DNA from 3 places in the Massilia varians genome. Region 1 is predicted to be linked to each of the others. Evidence: predicted binding sites of a transcription regulator. Region 1 holds the regulator's gene; each other region holds the start of a gene.
What was found. Region 1 encodes HrcA, which represses chaperone genes, less so after heat shock. Its sites were predicted from a motif close to TTAGCACTCNNNNNNNNNGAGTGCTAA; they were not measured.

Region 2: a site for HrcA is predicted at 5,745-5,771, ahead of groES (co-chaperone GroES). Genes of this name have one in related genera too.
Region 3: a site for HrcA is predicted at 3,573-3,599, ahead of rpoH (RNA polymerase sigma factor RpoH). Genes of this name have one in related genera too.

What each region holds. Positions count from the first base shown of each region.
Region 1 covers NZ_AP026966.1:5,414,910-5,422,520, forward strand. Annotated here, with positions in the region: gene leuS (leucine--tRNA ligase) at 1-37, opposite strand, end outside; gene MasN3_RS24420 (barstar family protein) at 180-506, opposite strand; gene dapB (4-hydroxy-tetrahydrodipicolinate reductase) at 509-1,321, opposite strand; gene MasN3_RS24430 (outer membrane protein assembly factor BamE) at 1,318-1,854, opposite strand; gene fur (ferric iron uptake transcriptional regulator) at 2,022-2,450, shown strand; gene MasN3_RS24440 (c-type cytochrome) at 2,452-3,657, opposite strand; gene hrcA (heat-inducible transcriptional repressor HrcA) at 3,806-4,822, opposite strand; gene MasN3_RS24450 (HAD family hydrolase) at 4,862-5,572, opposite strand; gene MasN3_RS24455 (hypothetical protein) at 5,817-6,404, shown strand; gene MasN3_RS24460 (hypothetical protein) at 6,434-7,090, shown strand; gene MasN3_RS24465 (ISL3 family transposase) at 7,362-7,611, shown strand, end outside.
Region 2 covers NZ_AP026966.1:4,757,593-4,765,203, forward strand. Annotated here, with positions in the region: gene MasN3_RS21530 (c-type cytochrome) at 1-573, shown strand, start outside; gene MasN3_RS21535 ((2Fe-2S)-binding protein) at 570-1,058, shown strand; gene MasN3_RS21540 (xanthine dehydrogenase family protein molybdopterin-binding subunit) at 1,058-3,253, shown strand; gene MasN3_RS21545 (sulfite exporter TauE/SafE family protein) at 3,347-4,153, opposite strand; gene MasN3_RS21550 (EVE domain-containing protein) at 4,153-4,632, opposite strand; RNA gene ssrS (6S RNA) at 4,691-4,871, opposite strand; gene MasN3_RS21560 (cell division protein ZapA) at 4,917-5,228, opposite strand; gene MasN3_RS21565 (hypothetical protein) at 5,225-5,485, opposite strand; gene groES (co-chaperone GroES) at 5,860-6,150, shown strand; gene groL (chaperonin GroEL) at 6,195-7,611, shown strand, end outside.
Region 3 covers NZ_AP026966.1:1,333,461-1,341,071, forward strand. Annotated here, with positions in the region: gene MasN3_RS06200 (exopolysaccharide biosynthesis protein) at 1-444, opposite strand, end outside; partial or broken gene MasN3_RS06205 (VOC family protein) at 550-1,028, opposite strand; gene yghU (glutathione-dependent disulfide-bond oxidoreductase) at 1,130-1,966, opposite strand; gene MasN3_RS06215 (GNAT family N-acetyltransferase) at 2,097-2,501, shown strand; gene rpoH (RNA polymerase sigma factor RpoH) at 2,559-3,449, opposite strand; gene ftsX (permease-like cell division protein FtsX) at 3,914-4,828, opposite strand; gene MasN3_RS06230 (cell division ATP-binding protein FtsE) at 4,825-5,487, opposite strand; gene ftsY (signal recognition particle-docking protein FtsY) at 5,504-6,634, opposite strand; gene MasN3_RS06240 (hypothetical protein) at 6,659-7,081, shown strand; gene MasN3_RS06245 (thiamine pyrophosphate-binding protein) at 7,211-7,611, opposite strand, start outside.

The DNA of each region.
Region 1 (7,611 bases):
CCTGTTCGACTTCAGCTGGACTATATTTTTCTTGCATGATTTCTTGCAGACGTGGAGGGTGGAACAGAACATTATACTGTTTCATTTTGCACTGCGGCGAAAGGCGGCGCCGCAATGAAAAACCGCCATGCCTGCCCTGGCAGGAATGGCGGTGACGGGATCGCGTCAGGAACGGCCGCTCAGCGCAGCACCAGCTCCAGCGCCGGCTTCTCGCCGTAATCCTCGTAGCGTTCGTTGATGCCGCCCACGCAGAAGGCGATCTCGTCCAGCAGGTCGGGCACGGCGGCCTTCATCCGGTCGGCATCCGCGACGACGATTTCCAGCACCTCGTCCGGCCCCAGCCGGAACTTGGTCATGTTCTCCTCGTCGCGCAGGTAGCTCAGGCAGTCGACCCAGGCGTCGATGCTGTCGGTATACGACGCGGGAAAGCCGAACGCGCGCCGGGATTCCCGATGGAAGGACGCCTCGTCGACGATGGCGGCGCCGTTCAGTTCCGCGACGGCCATGCTCACCCCTTCAGGCCCAGCACGTCGTCCATGCCGAACAGGCCGTTCGGCTTGCCCGCCAGGAAGCGTGCGGCGCGCACGGCGCCATGGGCATAGGTGACGCGGCTGCTCGACTTGTGGCTGATCTCGATGCGTTCGCCGGTGCCGAGGAACATCACGGTGTGGTCGCCCACCACGTCGCCGCCGCGCACGGTGGCAAAGCCGATGGTCGACGGGTCGCGCTCGCCGGTCACGCCTTCGCGGCCGTAGACGGCGCATTCCTTCAGGTCGCGTCCCAGCGCGTCGGCGATGACTTCGCCCATCTTGAGGGCGGTGCCGCTCGGCGCATCGACCTTGTGGCGGTGGTGCGCCTCGACGATCTCGATGTCGTAGCCTTCGCTGAAGCTTTTCGCCGCCATTTCCAGGAGCTTGAGGGTGACGTTCACGCCCACGCTCATGTTCGGGGCGAACACGATGCCGACCTTGTCGGAGGCACGCCGGATCGCCGCCTTGCCCTCATCGTCGAAGCCGGTGGTGCCGATCACCAGCTGCACGTCGTTGGCCGCGCAGTATTCCAGGTGGCGCAGCGTGCCTTCCGGACGGGTGAAGTCGATCAGCACGTCGGCGTTCTTCAGCGCGGCGGCCAGGTCGGACTGGATGATCACGCCGGTCAGCTGGCCGGCGAAGGCGCCGGCGTCCATGCCGATCGAGGGCGAACCCGCGACGTCGAGCGCGCCCGCCAGTTCGGCGTCCGGCGCGGCCTGGATGGCTTCGACCAGCATGCGGCCCATGCGGCCGCTGGCGCCGGCGACGGCGATTTTCAACGGGGCACTCATGGCTGCACCGTCGGCGCGCCGCCGACCTTGGGCGCTTCCATCGGGCGCGATTCGGCCTTGGCCTTGGTGCTCACCTTGGAAGGGCCGGCGATGCGGTCGATGTATTCGCGCTCGGTCGGCAGGTTGCCGCCTTCGAAGCGCTCGACCTTGTCGTCCTTGAAGAAGACGGTGACGCGGCTGGTGGTCAGCTCGCCGTTGCCGCGCGCGAGGTAGAACGGGTAGTCCCAGCGGTCCTGGTGGAAGACGTCGTTCAGCAGCGGGGTACCGAGGAGGAAACGCACCTGGTCGCGGGTCTGGCCGACCTTGAGCTGGTCCAGCATCTCCTGCGAGACGAAGTTACCTTGCTGGATGTCGGGGCGGTAGGGCGAGAACACCCACATGAACTTCTGCAGCTTGGTGGCCTGGACGGTCTGGGCGCCGGCATTCGCGGCGGCAGCCGACTTCTGTGCGTCCGCGGCGACTGCCGCCGGGTCCGTGCTCACCGGCGGCGCGGGACGCGTCTGGTTGCGCCAGGCGGCGCAGCCGGACAGCATCAGCGTGCATGCGAGGCCGGCCACGACGACTGCCCGGCTTGAGAATCGGTGGAGAACGGCTGGTTTGACGCGCATAGGTAACCTCAAAACGTTTGAGCGGGAGCTCCAAAACGCTATATCATAAAGCACTATGCCAAACTACGAGCAACAAACGTGAGTGAACTGCGATGAGTAACAACCCGAGCGACCTGAAGGCCAGCGGCCTGAAGGCAACCCTGCCGCGCCTGAAAATCCTGGAAATCTTCCAGAACAGCGCCGTTCGGCACCTGACGGCGGAAGATGTCTACAAAATCCTCCTCGCCGACAACATGGATGTGGGCCTGGCCACCGTCTACCGCGTGCTGACCCAGTTCGAACAGGCCGGCCTGCTGAACCGCAACCACTTCGAGACCGGCAAGGCCATCTACGAGCTGAATGCCGGTTCGCACCACGACCACCTCGTCTGCCTCGACTGCGGCCACGTGGAGGAATTCTACGACGACGAAATCGAGGCGCGCCAGCACAAGATCGCGGTCGAACGCGGCTTCAAGATCGCCGAGCACTCGCTGGCGATCTATGGCAATTGCGTGAAGCCGGCCTGCCCGCACCGCCACTGATTCACAGAGACTTGAGGTATTCGGCCAGGTCCGAGATCTCCGCGGCGCTCAGGCCCAGACCCTTGCGCTCGTTATAGCGTGCCACCACCTCCGCCGTGGTGGCGGCGCTGCCGTTGTGGAAGTATGGCGGGTGCTGCCACAAGCCCCGCAAGGGCGTGGTCCGATACTGCTTCGTCGCCGTGCGCGAGGCATAGCTGGGCGCTCCGCCCGGCTCCTGCTCGCTGACCACGTCCGATACCGGATGCAGCCGCAGGTTCGCATCCGTGAATTTTTCCCCGCCATGGCAGCTGATGCACTGCCCCTTCCCCTTGAACAGCAGCGCGCCGCGCGCGGCCGCGGCCGCGTCGACACTGCCGGGCGGCGCCGGCGGCGCTTCCAGCGACAGCTGGTAGGCGCGCAGGGCCGGCAGCTTGGGGCCGACCAGGTCGACGTCGCCGTTGCGCACGTGAACGCCGATGCGCGGGTCGGAAAAACTGCCCAGTCCACCCATCTGGGTGACGGCCACGTAGCGGTTCCAGTAGGTGACATCGTCGCCGTCGCCGGTATAGGTGATCCGGTGGATGCCCCGCAGGCCGTAGGCCGGCGGGATGAGCACCGGGCCATTGATGCCGTCCAGGCTGAAGCGGGGGTCGTACCGGCCCTTGCCCCAGGAGTTATACACCGCCTTCTGCGCCGTGCTCAGCGCCGGCGACAGCGCGATGATCGCCCCCGGGTTCAGGTCGCGGTTGGCCCAGCCGTCGAGGCGCCTGCCGATGCCGGCGGCGAAGGAGTTGTCGACCGTGGAGTGGCACAGCGCGCAGGTCACCCCGACCCGCCTGAGGACGTCCTTCCCGTGCACGGTCTCGACCTTGCCGATCACGCCGACCACCGCGTTCAGCTTCAGCAGCGTGACCGTGGTGTGCGGGCTGTTCAGGTCCACGCTGCCATTCTTGATGCCTTCGCGTACGGCGGGCGGCAAAGCATCCGCGTCGACCTTCAGGCCGACCGCCAGCGCCGTGGCCGGCGACACCTGGGTCGCGATGACCTCATGCATGCGCAAGGTGTCGGTCCAGCGCGCCTCGTCGCCGAAGGTGTCGAAACGGAAGATCTTGCGCCCTTCGGCCACCAGGTCCGGGTCGGGCTGGTCGGGGCGGTCGTCGTCGCTGCCGCAACCGGCAAGGAAAACCATGCCGAGCAGCGCCGGCACAGCCAGATACTTGGTCAACATGGGAACCCTCCTTCGTCACAGGACCGCCTGGGTTCACCGTAGACCGCGCCGGCGCGGAGGGATTCGGCCAGCGCAAGCGCGGGCGCCGGGCGCGACCTGGCGCAAAGGGGATGTTTCCTGCAGGAGATTCAGGAGCCAGGCGCGGGCGCTAGGACTGGCTCAGGGCGTTCGACAGCAGCTTGGCCGTGATGTCGACGATCGGGATCACGCGCTCGTAGGCCATGCGGGTCGGGCCGATCACTCCCAGGGTGCCGACGATGCGTCCGTTGACCTCGTACGGGGCCGTCACCACGCTCATTTCGTCCATCGGCACCAGCTTCGATTCGCCGCCGATGAAGATCTGCACCCCGCCGGCCTTGCTCGACACCTCGAGCAGCTGCATCAGGCCGGTCTTCTGCTCGAACATCTCGAACATCTGGCGCAGGGACGACATGTTGGACGACAGGTCGGATACCGACAGCAGGTTGCGCTCGCCCGCGATCACCATGTCGTCGCCCTCGGCCATCGCCTCGCTGCCCGCCTCCACCGCGACCTGCATCAGCTTGCCCATGTCGTCGCGCAGCTGGCGCAGTTCGCCGCCCAGGCGCGCGCGCACCTGATCGAAAGTGAGGCCCGCGTAGTTCTGGTTCAGGTAATTGGCCGACTGCGTCAGCTGCCCCGGCGTGTAGTCGACGTCGGTGTGCAGGAGCCGGTTCTGGACGTCGCCGCGCGGATCGACGATGACCAGCAGGATGCGCTTTTCGGACAGGCGCAGGAATTCGATCTGCTGGAACACCGACTCGCGCCGCGGGCTTTGCACCACGCCGGCGAACTGCGACAGCGAGGACAGCATCTGGGCCGCGTTGGCGATGATCTTCTGGGGCTGCTGGCTCGGCAGGCGCATGTGCTGGGCGCCGACCGCCTGCTCGTCGATGTGCTGCACGGTGAGCAGGGTGTCGACGAACAGCCGGTAGCCGCGCGGCGTGGGGATGCGGCCGGCGGAGGTGTGCGGACTGGCGACGTAGCCCATTTCCTCGAGGTCGGCCATGATGTTGCGGATCGTGGCCGGCGACAGGTCGAGGCCGGAAATCTTCGACAGCGCACGCGAACCGACAGGCTGGCCGTCGGCGATGTAGCGCTCGACGAGGGCTTTGAGCAGGGTCTGAGCGCGGGGTTCGAGTTGCATGCTCTGTATTATGCACGCGATGGCGGGCGGGGCGCCAGTTCAGGCGTGTTCGCGCTTGAGCCAGTCGAGCAGGCCATCCAGGCTGCTCACCTCGAGGTCGGGCCGGACCTGCTCCGGCATGTCGTTGACCTTGCCGATCCGGTTCATCCAGACGGCGCGCAGTCCGGCACGCTGGGCGCCGTCGACGTCGAGCAGCAGGTCGTCGCCCACGTACAGCGCCTCCTGCGGCGCCACGCCCAGCAGGCGGCAAGCCTCCAGGAAGATGCGCGGGTCCGGCTTGGCGACGCCGAAGCTGGGGGCGGCGACCGAGGCGTCGAAATGGCGCGCCAGCCCGATCGTCTGCAAATCGGCATTGCCATTGGTGACCGAGCCGATCAGCACCCTGCCCTTCAGGCGCAGCAGGCCGGGCAGCACGTCGTCGTAGGGAATCACGGCATTGCGGGCGGCGAAGAATTCGGTCATCGCCAGCTCCACCTTGCCCGCATCCTCGCCGGCCTGCTCGAAGGCGGCGATCAGGCCGGCCCGGCGCAGGGCGCCCAGGTCGAGCTGGAATTCGGGCTGGCGCGCCAGCAGCTCGAGCCGGGCCTGGCGCAGGGTCTCGATGGTGAACTGCTGCGCCACCCGCGGCGCATGCTCGCGCAGCCAGGCGAACAGGATCTGCTCGGCCTCCAGGATTACCGGGGCGATCGGCCACAGGGTGTCGTCGAGATCGAACAATACGGCTTTGGGCCAGGCGCGGCGCTGCTTCATGGTTTGCTTGCTTGGGAGATGGGTACCTGGCCCAAGGATAGCGAGCACGCCCGTAGAAAGCAATCGGGCACCGTCCCGCGCTACCCACGGTTACAGCGTGATACAAAGGCAAACCGTCCAGTTGCTTGTTAAATGGACTAAAATGTTGGGCTAATATAATGTGGTCGTCCGTCGTCCACCCGCGTGTCCACAGCTCACTTGCACACGCTTTGCACGTTCACCAGTCAGATTTTTTGGAGAAATTATGAAGAGTTCGTACCTGCGTGCCGGTGCTGCGCTGGCATGCGCGCTGGCGCTGTCCGCCTGCGGCGGCGGCGGCGGCGACCGCGTTATCAGCGGTTCGTTTTCCGGCGTGACCAGGGCTGGCCTGGTCCTGCAGAACAATGGCGGCTCCGACCTGGCCATCAATCCGACCAACAACGGTGTCGGCAGTTTCTATTTCCCTGATATGGTGGAAACCGATTCCGAGTACAACGTCACGGTCAAGAGTTTCCCGACCAATGCCGAGACCTGCAAGGTCACCAACGGAAAAGGCAAGGTCGCGATCGATGTCAACACCATCTATGTCGAGTGCACCATCCGCCAGCATGCGCTGACGGGAACGGTCAGTGGCCTGACCGGCAACCTGGTGCTGGTCAATGGCGCCGACCGCGTTACGATCGCGCCCGGCGCCACCTCTTTCACGATGGCCAAGGTCAACGAGGACGCGCCCTACGGCATCGCGGTCCTGACCCAGCCCGAGAACCAGACCTGCACGGTGGCCAATGGCACCGGCACCGTCGGCCAGGCCGACATCACCAACGTGACCGTGACCTGCGGCCCGCGCACTTGATCAACACTGTCTATCCTGGAGCAAGCTTCATGAAGTTTACCCTGATCCGTCCGGCAAGCATGCTGGTAATGGCAGCGGCCCTGGCATCCTGCGGTGGCGGTGGCGACGACGATAATTTCACGGTGGGCGGTAGTGTCTCCGGCGTCGTTTACCCGGGCATGATGCTGACCAATAACGGCACCGACACCATCAACATCGCGCCGCCGGCCAAGGCCGGCGACGATGTCAAGTTCAGTTTCTCGAAAAAGCTCGAGTACGGCGACACGTATGACGTGCGCATCACGTCCAATCCGCAGCACCAGAACTGCCGTGTCTTCCAGTACGCGCCGAACAGCCCGACCGGCACGGCCGGCCAGCTGGCCGTCATTAACGCCCGTTTCGAGTGCTTCATTGCGACGCACGAGATTGGCGGAGAAGTCTCGGGCCTGACCAAGGACAATACCGGCCTCGTGCTGACCAATGGCAGCAACACCGGCAGCACCCTGATCGTACCGGGCGACACCAATACCGACGGCGCCGCCTTCAAGTACACGATGGGCGCGCCAGTGGAGTACAACCAGTCCTACGGCGTCACCATCGTGACCCAGCCGAAAGACGCCGTCTGCACGGTCCAGAACCCGACCGGCGTCATGGGCGATGCCGATGTTACCAACATCAACATCACCTGCGTTCGCTCGGCGCCATAAGATATTCAAAAAACTTATGTCGAATATGCGAAACTAATATTGGACTTATATGCTGTGACGCAGCATACTAGCTCCTGTCTCCTCCAACTCTCCTCAGAAAAGAATTGGATTTCAAGCCCGCTACCCAGCGGGCTTTTTTTTGGTTCTTCGCGGGGAATGGGGGAAGACGGGGTTGACGATCTAATCGGGAGGTGGTGGCGGTGGCCTGATGTTGGTAGATTGATAGTCGCCAAACAAATCAGTCTATCAAACCACCGCCATGCTCAATGCTATGTCGTCTGTCCCGTTTTGGGAAGGCCATATTGTCGACACCGTCCAAGAACAAGAAGACGGATCACTGTTAATCGTTCTCGATACCTGCCCGGCAAGGGATGCTGTGTGCGGAGCGTGCCACCAGCCTTGCGCCCTGGTGCATGAGCGCCGAAGGCGTAAGGTGCGCGATCGCGACGTTCTGGACAAGCGCGTCTGGCTCGATGTGCCGGTACGGCGGCTGGACTGCCATCACTGCAATGCACGAGTGG
Region 2 (7,611 bases), 660 kb from region 1:
TCGCCTTCGCCCTTGCCCTGGACCCGGGAACACCTGGAGCAATACCTGCGCACCGGCATCGCGCCCGAGCACGCCGCGGCCGCCGGCCCGATGCAGGACGTGGTGCGCAATCTGGGCCAGGCGGACCCCGCCGACGTCGCCGCCCTCGCCACCTACCTCCACAGTTACCTGCGACAGGCGCCGGCGCGCGCCACGCCCGCGCAACAGGCCGGTCCGCTGCCGGCGCCTGGCGACCAGGACCCCGACCTGGCGCGCATGCGCCTGGGCTACGAGACCTATGCGATGGCCTGCGCCAGCTGCCACGAGCCTGGGCGCGGTCCCGGCTCGGGCGCCGCGCTGCAGCTGCGGAAGGCGGTGGCCCTGTACGATCCGGACCCGCGCAGCCTGGTGCGCATCATCCGCGAAGGCATCGCGCCGCCGGAGGGCGAGCCGGGGCGCTGGATGCCGGGCTTTGCCACCCTGCTGGGCGACGCCCAGGTGACGGCCCTGGCGGCCTACCTGCGCCGCTACGGCGCGGGCGCCGAGCCCTGGGCCGACCTGGACGAGGCGGCGAAGAAAGCGAGAGAACAATGAGCACCTTCAAGCTGCAGGTCAACGGCAAGCCGTACGAGGTCGACGTCGACGCCGACACGCCGCTGCTCTACGTGCTGCGCAACGACCTGAAACTCAACGGCGCCAAGTTCGGCTGCGGCCTGGGACAGTGCGGCTCCTGCACCGTGATGCTCGACAAGGAGCCCGTGATGTCCTGCCTGCTGCCGGTATCGATGGTGGGCAGCCGCGCCGTGCGCACGGTGGAATCCGGCGGCACGCGCTGGGTGCCGAGCGTGGTGCTGCAGCAGGCCTTCATCGAGGAGCAGGCGGCCCAGTGCGGCTACTGCATCGCCGGCATGATCATGCGCGCCACCGCCCTGTTCGAACAGGTGGCCTCGCCCACCGATGCCCAGATCAAGGCCTGGATGCAGCCGAACCTGTGCCGCTGCGGCACCCACCTGCGCATCCTGCGCGCGGTGCGGCGCGCCGCCGACGTGCTCAAGGCCCAGCCGATCCGGAACTACTGATGAACGAACCTCCCAAGCGCCCCGGCCGGCGCCGCTTCCTGGCGGGCGGCGGCGCCCTCACGCTCTGGTTCGCATTGCCGCTGCGCGCCGCAGCGGCGGCGCTGCCCGGCAGCCTGGCGCGCGAACCCTGGCTCGACGCCTGGATCCGCGTGGGCAGCGACAACCGCGTGTCCATCTTCACCGGCAAGGTCGAACTGGGCCAGGGCATCAAGACCGCCCTGCTGCAGGTGGCCGCGCACGAACTGCAGATCGATCCCGGCCGCCTGGTGCTGGAGACCGCCGACACCGAGCGCTCGCCCGACGAAGGCTATACGGCGGGCAGCCACTCGATGCAGGACAGCGCCACCGCCATCCGCCACGCGGCGGCGCAGGTGCGCGCGCGGCTAGCGGACAAGGCTGCCGCACGCCTGGGGGTGCCGGCGGCCACGCTGGCGCAGGACAACAGCGTGTTCCGCACGCCCGACGGACGGCGGGTGAGCTTCAGCGAACTGGTGGCCGGCAGCGAGCAGCACGTGCGCGCAACGAACGCGCTCCCCGCCCGCGCGCCCGATGCGCGCCGTCTCATCGGGGTGACGCTGCCGCGGGTCGACATCCCCGGCAAGCTCAAGGGCCACGTCGCCTACGTGCAGGACCTGCGCCTGCCCGCCATGATGCATGGCCGCGTGGTGCGCCCGCCCTCGCCAGGCGCGCGCCTGCTCTCGGTGGACAAGGCGGCGGTGGCGCGCTTGCCCGGCGTGCTGGAGATCGTGCACGACGGGCGCTTCCTGGCCGTGATCGCCGACGAGGAATACCGCGCCGTGAAAGCGGCGAAGGCGCTGGCGCGCGCCGCCCGCTGGGACGTGCCGGCCGTGCTGCCGGCCGGCCGCGACGTGGCCGCGCTGGTGCGCAGCCTGCCCGCGACGGCGCAGCAGGTGCTGGCGCAGGGCAAACCGGGCACGCCCGGCAAGACCTTACGGGCCAGCTACACCCGCCCCTTCCAGCTGCACGCCTCGATCGGTCCCTCGTGCGCGATCGCGCTGCTCGACGGGGGCCGCTACACGGTGTGGACCCATTCGCAGGGCGTGTACCCGCTGCGCCGCGCGCTGGCCGAGCTGCTGGGCGCGCCCGAGGAAGCGGTGCGCTGCATCCATGCCGAGGGTTCCGGCTGCTACGGCCACAACGGCGCCGACGACGTCGCCGCCGACGCGGTGCTGATGGCGCGCGCCTTTCCCGGCATCCCGGTCCGGGTACAGTGGATGCGCGAGGACGAACACGCCTGGGAACCCTTCGGGCCGGCGATGCTGGCGGACGTGGCGGCCACGCTCGACGCGGGCGGCAGGATCGTCGACTGGCAGTACGAGGTCTGGAGCCAGCCGCACAACACCCGCCCCGGCAAGGCCGGCAACCTGCTGGCGGCCACCCTGCTGGCCAGGCCTTTCGTGCCGCCCGCGCCGAAACCGATCCCCCAGCCCCAGGGCAGCGGCGACCGCAATGCCATCCCCTATTACGTGCTGCCGAACGCGCGCGTGACCCACCGCTTCCAGCCGGCCGGGCCATTGCGCACCTCGGCGCTGCGCTCGCTGGGCGCCTACTGCAACGTGTTCGCGATCGAAAGCTTCATGGACGAACTGGCACAGGCGGCCGGCCAGGACCCGGTGGCCTTCCGCCTGCGCCACCTGGCGGACCCGCGCGCCATCGAGGTGATCAAACTGGCCGCCGCCAGGTTCGGCTGGGACGGCTACAAGAAAGGCCCGCGGCGCGGGCGCGGCTTCGCCTTTGCGCGCTACAAGAACCTGGCGGCCTACTGCGCCGTCGCGCTGGAGGTCGAGGTGGCGCTGGACACCGGCTTCGTGCGCATCGTGCGCGCGGACGCCGCCGTCGACTGCGGCGAAGTGGTCAGTCCCGACGGGGTGCGCAACCAGATCGAGGGCGGCATCGTCCAGTCGAGCAGCTGGACCCTGATGGAACAGGTGCGCTTCGACACGGAGCGGGTGCTGAGCCAGGACTGGGCCGGCTATCCGATCCTGCGTTTCAACGGGGTGCCGGACAAGGTGAACGTGCACCTGCTGGATCGTCCGGGCCAGCCCTTCCTCGGCACCGGAGAAGCGGCCCAGGGGCCGGCCGCGGCGGCGCTGGCCAATGCGGTGGCCGATGCCTGCGGCAGGCGCGTGCGCGATCTGCCGCTCGATCGTGAACGGATGCGCCAGCTTGCGTAGGGTGGACGGCTTCGCCGTCCGCGCGTCCAGCTCCGGCGTGAGCAGCCACAGCGCATCCGAAAGTTGAACGCGCGGACGGCAGAGCCGCCCACCCTACGGGTTGACGGCCTTCCAGAACATATAGGCCGCCAACGCATACAGGATCACCGCAAACACCTTCTGCAGCTGGCGCACCGGCATCTTGTGCGCGGTGCGCGCGCCGATCGGCGCCATGCTCACGCTGGCCAGCACGATGATGGCCAGCGCCGGCAGGTAGATGAAGCCGAGCGACCAGTCCGGCAAGCCCGGCTCGCCCCAGCCGAACCAGATGTTCGAGAGGGTTCCCGACAGCGCGATCGGAAAGCCCAGCGCCGCGCTGGTGGCCACCGCATTGTGGATGCGCACGCCGCACCAGGTCATGAAGGGCACCGACACGAAGCCGCCGCCAGCGCCGACGATGCCCGACAGGGTGCCGATCAGGCCGCCGGCGGCGAACATGCCGGTCGCGCCAGGAAGCGCGCGCGCCGCGGCCGGCTTTTTACCGATCAGCATCTGGGTCGCAGAAAAGGCGACGAACACGCCGAAGAAGGCTGCCAGCACGGTGGCATCCATCTGCTTGCCGATCCAGGGCCCGATCCAGGAGCCGATCAGGATGCCCGGCGCCAGCAGCTTCACCACCGGCCACAGGACCGCGCCGTGCTGGTGGTGGGCGCGCACCGAGGACAGCGAGGTAAACAGGATGGTGGCGAGCGAGGTGGCGATCGCCATGTGGATGGTCAGCTCCGGGGCGAAGCCGCGCGCCGTGAAGATCATCGTGATGAACGGGACCAGCACCATGCCGCCGCCGATGCCGAGCAGCCCGGCCGCGAAGCCGCCGAAGGTGCCCATCGCCAGCAGGGCCAGGATCAGGGTAAGGTCCATCAGCGCGTCCCTTCCTTGTTTCCCCTGACCAGGGCGACGATGGTGTTCCACTCGGCCGTCGTCACGGGCGACACCGACAGCCGGCTGCCCTTCTGCAGCAGCACCATGCCGTCGAGCGCTGGGATGGCGCGCAGCTCGCTCAAGGGAAGGTAGCGCCCCGCTTCCACGGCGCGCACGTCGACCGAGATCCAGCGCGGATTTTCCGGGGTGGCTTTCGGGTCGTGGTAGGCAGAAGAAGGATCGAACTGCGTCGCATCCGGGTAGGGGCCGCTCGCCACCTCGGCGATGCCGGCCACGCCGGGCACGGCGCAGCTGGAATGGTAGAACAGGACGCCGTCGCCGACCCGCATGGCGTCGCGCAGAAAATTGCGCGCCTGGTAGTTACGCACGCCGTACCAGGACACGGTTTGCTCCGGCGCGGCCAGCACGTCGTCGAAACTGACGTCGTCCGGCTCCGATTTCATCAACCAATAAGGCATGCACTCTCCATCGACAAAAAAAAGCGGCTGCGTACCGAAGTGCGCAACCGCTCGTGTGTGTAGCCCCGCCTGTGTCGTTATTGCCGGCATCCCGAACCAGAAGGCTCAAGGTGGTCGCAGTCAGCTCAATTTCGGGTTCGTCAGACTAGTGACGCTCGCGCCCACCAAGCATGTCCCACAACCTATGCGAAAGAATGGTTCAAGGAATATATGACAAATCTCGAACACCGCAGGGTAGATCGCAGTTTACTCCGTTGGCCGAGCATGTCAATCGAATCTGAACTTCAGGACAGATTTTCCTGCGGCGCCAGGGTCTGGTCGAGGACACTGTGCATCGCTTCGAGCTTTTGCTTGACTTCCAGGATCGACATGTCGGACAGCGGGCCCTGGGGCGATTTGACCGACAGGAATTCGGCCGCCACGCTCAGCGCCGCCATGACGGCGATGCGGTCGGTGCCGCGCACCTTGCCCGAGTCGCGCAGCGCGCACATCTTGCCGTCCAGGTAGCTGACCGCTTCGCGCAGGGTGCGCTCTTCGCCTTCGCGGCAGGCCAGGCGGTAGGACTGGCCCATGATGGTGCAATCGAGATGGATCATTGGCTGGCCTCGTTCGGCTCGCCGGCATCGAGGCCGGCATCGGCTGCGTCATCCGCTGCGCCTTCCGGCGCGGGCAACTGCTCGAGCAGCGCCTCGACGCGGCGCTGCGCTTCGATCAGCCGCTCCTTGAACGCGATGTTCTCGGCGCTCAGCAGGTGGTTGGCCTGGCGCAGCAGGTAGTTCTCGGCGCGCAGCGACTGGGTCAGCTGGGCGAGCCGGTCGATCTTGTCGGAGAGGTCTTGAAATTCGGAAATCATTCGACACTATAGGACTGAGATGGTTTTTCCGTCAACCGAATCGCGCCCTCATTCGGCAGGGCGCGCTACGGGCCGTGGCATGCAGCATCCGTGCGGCGTCCGGGCGCGAACCGGTGTACCCTGCCCGGCCATCGTTCCGGATGCCACCGCCGACAGTGTACAACCCATCTATTGAATTGTGTTTTCGCAAAAAAGTCGGTTCGGTCCCACACATTCCCGCTTGAAATGGGGTGTTATCGTCCCTATAATCATGTTCGTGTTAGCACTCGTCGGTATAGAGTGCTAACAGGCACAAGCCACCATTTTCCCAGCCGCCGGCACCAGTCGGCGGCTTTGAACAGCTAGTCAACCCACTGAAAAATAAGGAGTTTTGCATGAACCTTCGTCCTCTGCACGATCGCGTAATCGTGAAGCGTCTCGACCAGGAGACCAAGACTGCATCCGGCCTGATCATCCCCGATGCGGCCGCCGAGAAGCCGGACCAGGGCGAGATCCTGGCTGTCGGCAACGGCAAGGTGCAGGAGAATGGCCAGGTTCGTCCGCTGGAAGTGAAGGTCGGTGACCGCGTCCTGTTCGGCAAGTACTCCGGCCAGGCCGTCAAGGTCGATGGCCAGGAACTGCTGGTCATGCGCGAAGAAGACATCATGGCCGTCGTCGCCCTCTGATCTTCCCCACAGAACATCCACGAATTCATTCGGAGAAATAACAAATGGCAGCTAAAGAAGTAATTTTCGGCGACGCAGCGCGCGCCAAGATGGTTGAAGGCGTCAACATCCTCGCCAACGCAGTCAAGGTCACCCTGGGCCCGAAAGGCCGCAACGTGGTGCTGGAGCGCTCGTTCGGCGCCCCGACCGTCACCAAGGACGGCGTCTCGGTCGCGAAAGAGATCGAACTGAAGGACAAGCTGCAGAACATGGGCGCGCAGATGGTCAAGGAAGTCGCCTCGAAGACCAGCGACAACGCCGGTGACGGCACCACCACCGCGACCGTGCTGGCGCAAGCCATCGTCCGCGAAGGCATGAAGTTCGTTGCCGCCGGCATGAACCCGATGGACCTGAAGCGCGGCATCGACAAGGCCGTCGCCGCCACCGTCGAAGAACTGAAGAAGATCGCCAAGCCGACCACCACCTCGAAAGAGATCGCCCAGGTCGGCGCCATCTCGGCCAACTCGGAAACCTCGATCGGCGAGCGCATTGCCGAGGCAATGGAAAAAGTCGGCAAGGAAGGCGTCATCACCGTCGAAGACGGCAAGTCGCTGAACGACGAGCTGGACATCGTGGAAGGCATGCAGTTCGACCGCGGCTACCTGTCGCCGTACTTCATCAACAACCCGGACAAGCAAGTCGCCGTGCACGAGAACCCGTTCGTCCTGCTGTGCGACAAGAAGATCTCGAACATCCGTGACCTGCTGCCGGTGCTGGAGCAAGTCGCCAAGGCCGGCCGTCCGCTGGTGATCATCGCCGAAGACATCGAAGGCGAAGCGCTGGCGACCCTGGTGGTCAACAACATCCGTGGCATCCTGAAGACCGTCGCCGTCAAGGCCCCGGGCTTCGGCGACCGCCGCAAGGCCATGCTGGAAGACATCGCCATCCTGACCGGTGGCCAGGTCATCGCCGAAGAAGTCGGCCTGACCCTGGAAAAGGTCACCCTGAACGAGCTGGGCCAGGCCAAGCGCGTCGAAGTGGGCAAGGAAAACACCATCATCATCGACGGCGCAGGTTCGGCTGAAGCGATCGAAGCACGCGTCAAGATGGTCCGCGTCCAGATCGAAGAAGCGACCTCGGACTACGACCGCGAAAAACTGCAAGAGCGCGTGGCCAAGCTGGCCGGCGGCGTTGCCGTGATCCGCGTCGGTGCAGCCACCGAAGTCGAGATGAAAGAGAAGAAGGCACGCGTGGAAGACGCGCTGCACGCCACCCGCGCTGCCGTGGAAGAAGGCATCGTCCCGGGCGGCGGCGTGGCCCTGCTGCGCGCTCGCGCCAACCTGGACATCAAGGGCGACAACCCGGACCAGGACGCAGGCATCAAGATCGTCCTGCGCGCCATGGAAGAGCCGCTGCGCATGATCGTCCAGAACGCCGGCGATGAGCCGTCGGTCGTGGTCGCCGCCGTCCTGAACGGCCAGG
Region 3 (7,611 bases), 1.5 Mb from region 1:
GAAGGGCATCATCAGCAGCACCGCGCCCAGGATCAGGCCGGCGTTGTTGAGATGCTGGATCGAACCGTTTGCCACCAGCCACCCGATACGATTGGGCTTGCACACACGTTCGATCCGGTACAGCCAGGGCAGTGCCTTGCGCAGCGCCGGGCGCAGCTTGCTGGTGGAGATCGTCCGGTGCTTCAGTTTTGCCGGGACCCACAGTTCGCGGCCGAACAGGCGGCTGATGCCGATCAGCAGGATCGCGGCGCCGAACACGGTGCTCACGCCCGGAATCGACACCGGAATCAGGAACACGAGCGTGAGCAGGGCGGTCAGGATCAGCAGGCCTTCATTGCCGACTCGGCGGATCAGTTCGCTCAGGGTGATGCCGCCAGGCGGCAGGGAGCGGACCATGCCGCGGAGCTTCTTGAAAACCGGTTCAGCTTGCAGGGATTCTTTCATTGTGCTTCTCATGGGTCCTGGACGGGCAAGAGTATAGTGCAGGACCGCATGCTTGCGCCGCGTGAATGGCGGCAAGCGCGCGAACCCGGACGCCGCCGTTCCCGCTCAGCCGCGCCGTGCCGCCTCGATCGTGGCCACGTCGATCTTGCGCATCGTCATCATCGCCTCGAACGCGCGTTTCGCCACGGCCGGGTCGGGGTCGGCAATGCCCTCGCTGAGCACGCGCGGCGTGATCTGCCAGGACAGCCCCCACTTGTCCTTGCACCAGCCGCATGCGCTTTCCTGGCCTCCATTGCCGACGATGGCGTTCCACAGGCGGTCGGTTTCCTCCTGGTCATCGGTCGCGATCTGAAAGGAAAACGCTTCGGTATGCGGGAAGGCCGGGCCGCCGTTCAGGCCGATGCAGGGATGCCGGCCACGGTGAAGGCGACGGTCAGGACGTCGCCCTGCTTGCCGGCCGGGTAGTCGCCCGGGACACGGAAGACCCGGCCCACCGCGCTGTCGGGAATATGGGCGGCATAGAACTGCGCCGCTTCCAGCGCCGTTCCGTTGAACCAGAGGCAAATCGTATTCTTGCTGACCATGGCACGTCTCCCATCGTTGGCACGTCGTTTGGAATGTCGCGCGCCAGCTTACCGCAATCGCGCGCGTCGTCCGCGCTTGCCATGGTCTCTCTTACGGAAGATCAGTCCAGGTCGGAAGCGTCGTGGCGTTCGGGAACCTGTTCATCCGGATTGCCGCGCACCCGGTTGACCTTGCGGCCGCGGATGACGGCCGGCCGCGCGGCGATCCCGTCGGCCCAGCGGCGCACGTTCTTGTATTCGTGCACGGAGAGGAATTCGCCGGCCTCGTACAGCTCGCCGCGTACCATGCCGCCATACCATGGCCAGATCGCCATGTCGGCAATCGTGTACTCGTTGCCGGCCACAAACTGGTGGTCGGCCAGCTGGCGCTCGAGCACGTCGAGCTGGCGCTTGGTTTCCATCGCATAGCGGTCGATCGGGTACTGCAGCTTTTCCGGCGCGTAGGCATAGAAGTGGCCGAAGCCGCCGCCCACGAAAGGCGCCGAGCCCATCTGCCAGAACAGCCAGTTCATGGTTTCGGCGCGCGCCGGGCCATGTGCCGGCAGAAAGGCGCCGAACTTCTCGGCCAGGTAGACCAGGATCGAGCCGGATTCGAACACGCGCACCGGTGCGTCGGCGCTGCGGTCGACCAGGGCCGGGATCTTGGAATTCGGGTTGATCTCGACGAAGCCGCTGGAGAACTGGGCGCCTTCGTTGATCTTGATGAGCCAGGCATCGTACTCGGCGCCGCTGTGGCCGAGGGCCAGCAGCTCTTCCAGCATGATGGTCACCTTCACGCCGTTGGGCGTGGCCAGCGAATACAGCTGCAGCGGGTGCTTGCCGACCGGGAGGGCGGCCTCGTGGGTCGGGCCGGCGACCGGGCGGTTGATGTTGGCGAAGGTGCCGCCGGAGGAGGCGGGCGGGGTCCAGACAGTGGGCGGGACGTACTGGTCGGTCATCGGGGACTCCGTTCTATCGGATGAAAAACCCATTCTAGCCGGCGTCCCGGACGCCGGTATACTTCGGCTCCACACGGACTGGCCTGGGAAGGAGATCGCACCGGTGATTCGACCGATAAACAATCATGACATGGATCAGGTGCTGGACATCTGGCTGGGTGCGTCGATCCAGGCGCACGCTTTCATCGACGAACAATTCTGGCGCGCCCAGCGCGACGCCATGCGCAGCGTGTATCTGCCCGCGGCCAGTTCATTTGTGTTCGAACGGGAGGGCGCGATAGCCGGCTTCTACAGTCTGTACGGCGACGCCCTGGCCGCGCTGTTCGTGCATCCGGACAGCCAGGGCGCGGGCATCGGCAGCCTGCTCGTCGCCCACGCCAAGAGCGGCCGCGACAGGCTCGAACTGGCCGTGTACTCGGCCAATCGTGCCGCGCACCGCTTCTATGAAAGGCACGGCTTCGTCGCCGTCGACGAACGCCTGGACGCGCACACCGGGCATCCGGAAACCCTGATGCGCTGGCCGGCCTCACCATGAGGGCTTAAAAAAAAGAAAACCCCGCCGGGGCGGGGTTTAGGTTGGGGTGGGCAGGGCTTAGAGGTAAGCCGTCAGCGCACCTTTCATTTTCTTCAGCGCAGCCGATTCGATCTGGCGGATACGCTCGGCCGACACGCCGAACTCTTCGGCCAGCGTGTGTAGCGTGGCGCCCGAGCCGTCGTCGTTGGCCAGCCAGCGCGCTTCGACGATGCGGCGCGAACGCGGGTCCAGCTTCGACAGGGCGGTCTCCAGGCCTTCGGACTGCAGGCGGTCGCGCTGCTCGGCCTCCAGCACGCGGGTCGGCTCCTGCTGCTCCGACGACAGGTAGGCGATCGGGGCGAACTTGTCGTCTTCGTCGTCGGTCGGCGATTCGAGGGCGATGTCGCGGCCCGACAAGCGGGTTTCCATCTCGATCACTTCTTCGCGCTTGACGTCGAGCATCTTCGCCAGCTCGTCGACCTGGCTCGGGGTCATGGTGTCCAGACCCTGCTTGTTGCTGCGCAGGTTGAAGAACAGCTTGCGCTGGGCCTTGGTCGTCGCGACCTTCACCAGGCGCCAGTTCTTCAGGATGTATTCGTGCATCTCGGCCTTGATCCAGTGCATCGCGTACGAAACGAGACGCACGCCCTGGTTCGGGTCGAAGCGCTTGACCGCTTTCATGAGGCCGATATTGCCTTCCTGGATCAGGTCGGCGTGCGGCAGACCATAGCCGAGGTAGCCACGCGCGATCGACACGACCAGGCGCAGGTGCGAGAGCACCAGCTTCTGCGCGGCGTCGAGGTCGTTCTTTTCGCGCAGCGACTTCGCCAGCGATACCTCTTCCTCGTGAGTCAGCATCGGCAGGCGGTTGACGGCAGAAATGTAGGCATCGATGTTGCCCAGATTGCCAGAGAAACCCAGTCCCAGAGCACGACTGCCGGCCGGAACCAATGCGGATTGTGCGGACATATTCAATTTCCTCGTAGTAGACTTACTGCATCCCAATGTGTCACGGACACATGCCGCGTGACACCAGCGTGTCGACTTCTACCTTGGATGCTTTCCTTGATTTCGCTGTATTCGAGACATATATTAGCACTCTCCATGTGTGAGTGCTAGGCAAGGCATCGATTTATCGAAATCGATTAAGTTTGGCCAAAGTATTGCTCTTAGGAATCAAAATCGCGCCGCTTTAACTGTAGAGCAGGCGACTGCAATTTGGTTGATTCAGCTCAAAAGTGAGCAAAAAACCGCTGGAAAACGTGTTAGAGACAGGTTAAAGGCCTGAGGAGCGGCCTTCTGTTGGCTGGCGCACATTCGTCAAAAACGGGCGTGTAGGAATAGCGCTCGTGTGAGCGTAGGGTGGGGCGGGTCAGCAGTTCGAAGCGGGGGCGGGCCCGGCTCGGCCGGTCGCACGCCCACCCACATCTGTTTTACCGGACGCGCGCCAGGTGCCGCTGCACCGACAGCATCGCGCCGATCAGGCCGAGGCCCGCGCTGATCGCCAGCACTCCCGTGCTTTCCAGCACGCCGAGCGGCACCAGCTGGAATTCCGAGGCATACAGTTTCGCAAAATCCGCAATGGCGCCGTTCAACGGCCGCAGGGACAGCGCCACGGCGCCGAGTGCCACCACGCCCGCGCACAGGCCGAGCAGGCCGCCGGTGTAATAGAAGGGGCGATGGATGAAATTGTCGGTCGCCCCCAGCAGCTTCGACACGCTGATTTCTTCCTTCTGCGTCAGCACCTGCAGGCGGATGGTATTGAACACCACCGCGATCACCACGACGCCCAGCGTGAGCGCCAGCAGCAGCAGGGCCAGGTGCAGGATGGCGAGCATGGCGGCCAGGCGCTTGATCCAGGCCGAATCGACCTGCACCACATCCACGCCCGGCAGGGCGCGCAGCTGTTCGGTGAGCGCGTCGACCTGGCCGGCCGCGCTGCTGCCGTCCAGGCGCAGCCTGAAGCTGTCCGGCAGCGGGTTTTCGCCCAGCGTGTCGATCACGTCGCCCAGGCCGCTCCCGGACTTCATCGCGGCCAGCGCCTGCTCGCGCGGGATGAAGTCGAGGTCGGCCTTGCCGCTGGCGGCGGCGAGTGCCTTGATGCGCGGCTGCAGGGCGGCCGCGTCCTCGCGCGTCGCCTCGAGCTTCATGAAGACGCTGATCTCGGGATCGACCGAGAGCTGTTCGGACAGCGGACGCACGTTGTCGAGCAGGGTGATGCCGGCGAACGGCAGCATCAGCGCGAACGCGACGACCAGCACGTTGAACAGGAAGCTGCCCGGTCCCTTGCGGATGGTGGACAGGGCGGCGCCGAGGGCGAAACGGTGTTGGCGGACCCAGGGGCTCATGCGGTGTCTCCCACCAGTTGGCCGTGCTCGAGACGGATCACGCGCGCCGCCGCACTGTCGAGCACCTCTTCGTCGTGGGTCGAGATCACGCAGGTCACACCGACGGCGTTGAAGGCGCGCAGCGCGTCGAGTACCTTGTCGGCGGCCACGCGGTCGAGGTTGGCGGTCGGCTCGTCCGCCAGGATGATCTGCGGCCGGTTGACGATGGCGCGCGCCACCGCCACGCGCTGCTGCTCGCCGCCGGAGAGTTCGAGCGGCATCGCCCTGGCGCGCTCGAGCAGTCCGACCTTGTCGAGGGCGGCCCGGGCGCGCTGCTCGGTCTGCTGCCGGGGCGCGCCGGTGACGAGCAGCGGCAGCATCACGTTGGCGAGGATGTTGCGGTCGTTGAGCAGGCGCTGGTGCTGGAAGATCAGGCCCAGGTTACGGCGCAGGAAAGGAATGCCGGCCCGCTTGAGGCGGCCGATGTCCTGGCCGTTGACGGTCACCACGCCGCTGCTGGGGCGCTCGACCGCGGCCACCATCTTCATCAGGGTCGACTTGCCCGCGCCGGACGGGCCGGCCAGGTAGACCAGCTCGCCCTTGCCGATGTTGAGGGAGACCTCGCGCAGCGCGTAGGCATCCTGGGAATATTGTTTGGAGACGGACTGGAATTCGATCATCGGGCGCGCCGTTCCTTCAACCCAGCAGGGCTTCGACGAATTCTTCGGCATTGAACGGCTGCAGGTCGTCCAGCTTCTCGCCCACGCCGATGAAGTACACCGGCACCGGGCGGGTCCGCGCGATCGCGGCCAGCACGCCGCCCTTGGCGGTGCCATCCAGCTTGGTGATCACCAGGCCGGTCAGCTGCAGCGCGTCGTCGAAGGCCTTCACCTGGGCCAGGGCGTTCTGGCCGGTGTTGCCGTCGATGACCAGCAGGGTCTCGTGCGGGGCGCCATCCATGCCCTTGCCGATCACGCGCTTGATCTTCTTGAGTTCTTCCATCAGGTGCAGCTGGGTCGGCAGGCGGCCGGCGGTATCGACCATCACGACATCGGTGCCGCGCGCCTTGCCCGACTGTACCGCATCGAACGCGACGGCGGCCGGGTCGCCCGAGGCCTGCGAGATCACGGTGACGTTGTTGCGCTGGCCCCAGACCATCAGCTGTTCGCGCGCCGCGGCGCGGAAGGTGTCGCCCGCGGCCAGCAGCACCGACTGGTCGAAGCGCTGCATGTGCTTGGCCAGCTTGCCGATGGTGGTGGTCTTGCCGGCGCCGTTCACGCCCGCGATCATCATCACCAGCGGTTCGTGGCGGCCCAGCTCGAGGGGCTTTTGCAGCGGCATCAGGAGCTCGATCATGAGCTCCTTGAGCGCGGCCTTGACCTGGGCGGCGTCGAGCAGCTTGTCTTCCTTGACCTTGCGGCGCAGGGCGCCCAGCAGGTGCTCGGTGGCGTCCATGCCGGCATCCGACATCAGAAGCGCCGCTTCGAGTTCCTCGTACAGGTCTTCGTCGATGCGCGCACCGACGAACAGCAGCGACAGGTTGCTCGAGGTCTTGGACAGGCCGGCTTTCAGGCGCGCCATCCAGGATGTTTTCTGTTCCGCAGCGCTGGTCGGACGTTCCGCGGTTTCCGGGAACAGTTCGCCGACATCGGCTGCGGCGGGCGGGGCGGCCGGTGCGGCAACCGGCACGACGACTGGGGCGGCCGACGGCGGGCTGAGCGGTGCATCCAGCGCACCCGGCACGAACATCGGCGCCGCTGCGGGCGCGGCCTGGTCCGGCGCCGAGACCTCGGTTTCAGGCTTCTTTCTCTTGAAGAAACTAAACATAAATGGGGGCGATTCCTGCGCACGATGCCGGCTGGCGCCGGCGATGAAAAAAGTAGCGAATATTTTACCAGAGCAGCAAGACGCTTCCCTGAATGCCCGGTATCGACGCTAGAAGATGCGTGGAAGGAACTCTTTGTTGTGTTATTGCTGAAACCGACAGGTTACTCAACAGTGCGCTTCTGGAAAACGACCGCGACTTGCGTTAAATTGAACAGAGAGAGAAAACCACAAAATACAGCGGGGCACACCGTGAAAATTAGCAATTTCCTGAAGCGCCTCATCTATGGAGACAACGCCACGGATGGCAGCGCTGCGAACATGCGCAACATCATCGTGTGGGCGTTCATCGCCCTCGTCGCATTGTTCCTGACCAACCCGTCGGGTGAGCCGGTCAGTATCTTCGACAAGCCGATTCCGCTGCCGGCCGAGCTGGGCCTGGGGCAGTAGGGTGGTCGGCTTGGCCGACCGCGCGTTCAAATACCTTATGAACATACGCTACGTCTGTTCTGCTGCTGGTTGAACGCGCGGACGGCATAGCCGTGATCTGGTCCACCGGACCAGATCACCCCTACGAAATCAGCGGCCTGCCTTGGCTGCTTCCGCCGTCTTGCGAATCGTCTCGAGCGTCGCATTCGGCGTGATCAAATTGCCGTCGTAGCGCAGCTCGATCACCGCCGGCAGCTTGCGTTCGTTCGCATGCGCCAGCGCGCGCTGCAGGGCGGGCGCGAATTCCTCGGTCTTCTCGACCACTTCGCCGTGGCCGCCATAGGCGCGCGCCAATGCGGCGAAATCCGGATTGTGCAGCCCAGTGCCCGACACGCGGCCCGGGTAGTCGCGCTCCTGGTGCATGCGGATGGTGCCGAACATGCCGTTGTTGAACACCAGGATGATCACGCCGGCGCCGTACTGCACCGCGGTGGCCAGTTCCTGGCCCGTCATCATGAATTCACCGTCGCCGGCGAAGGTCACCACGGTGC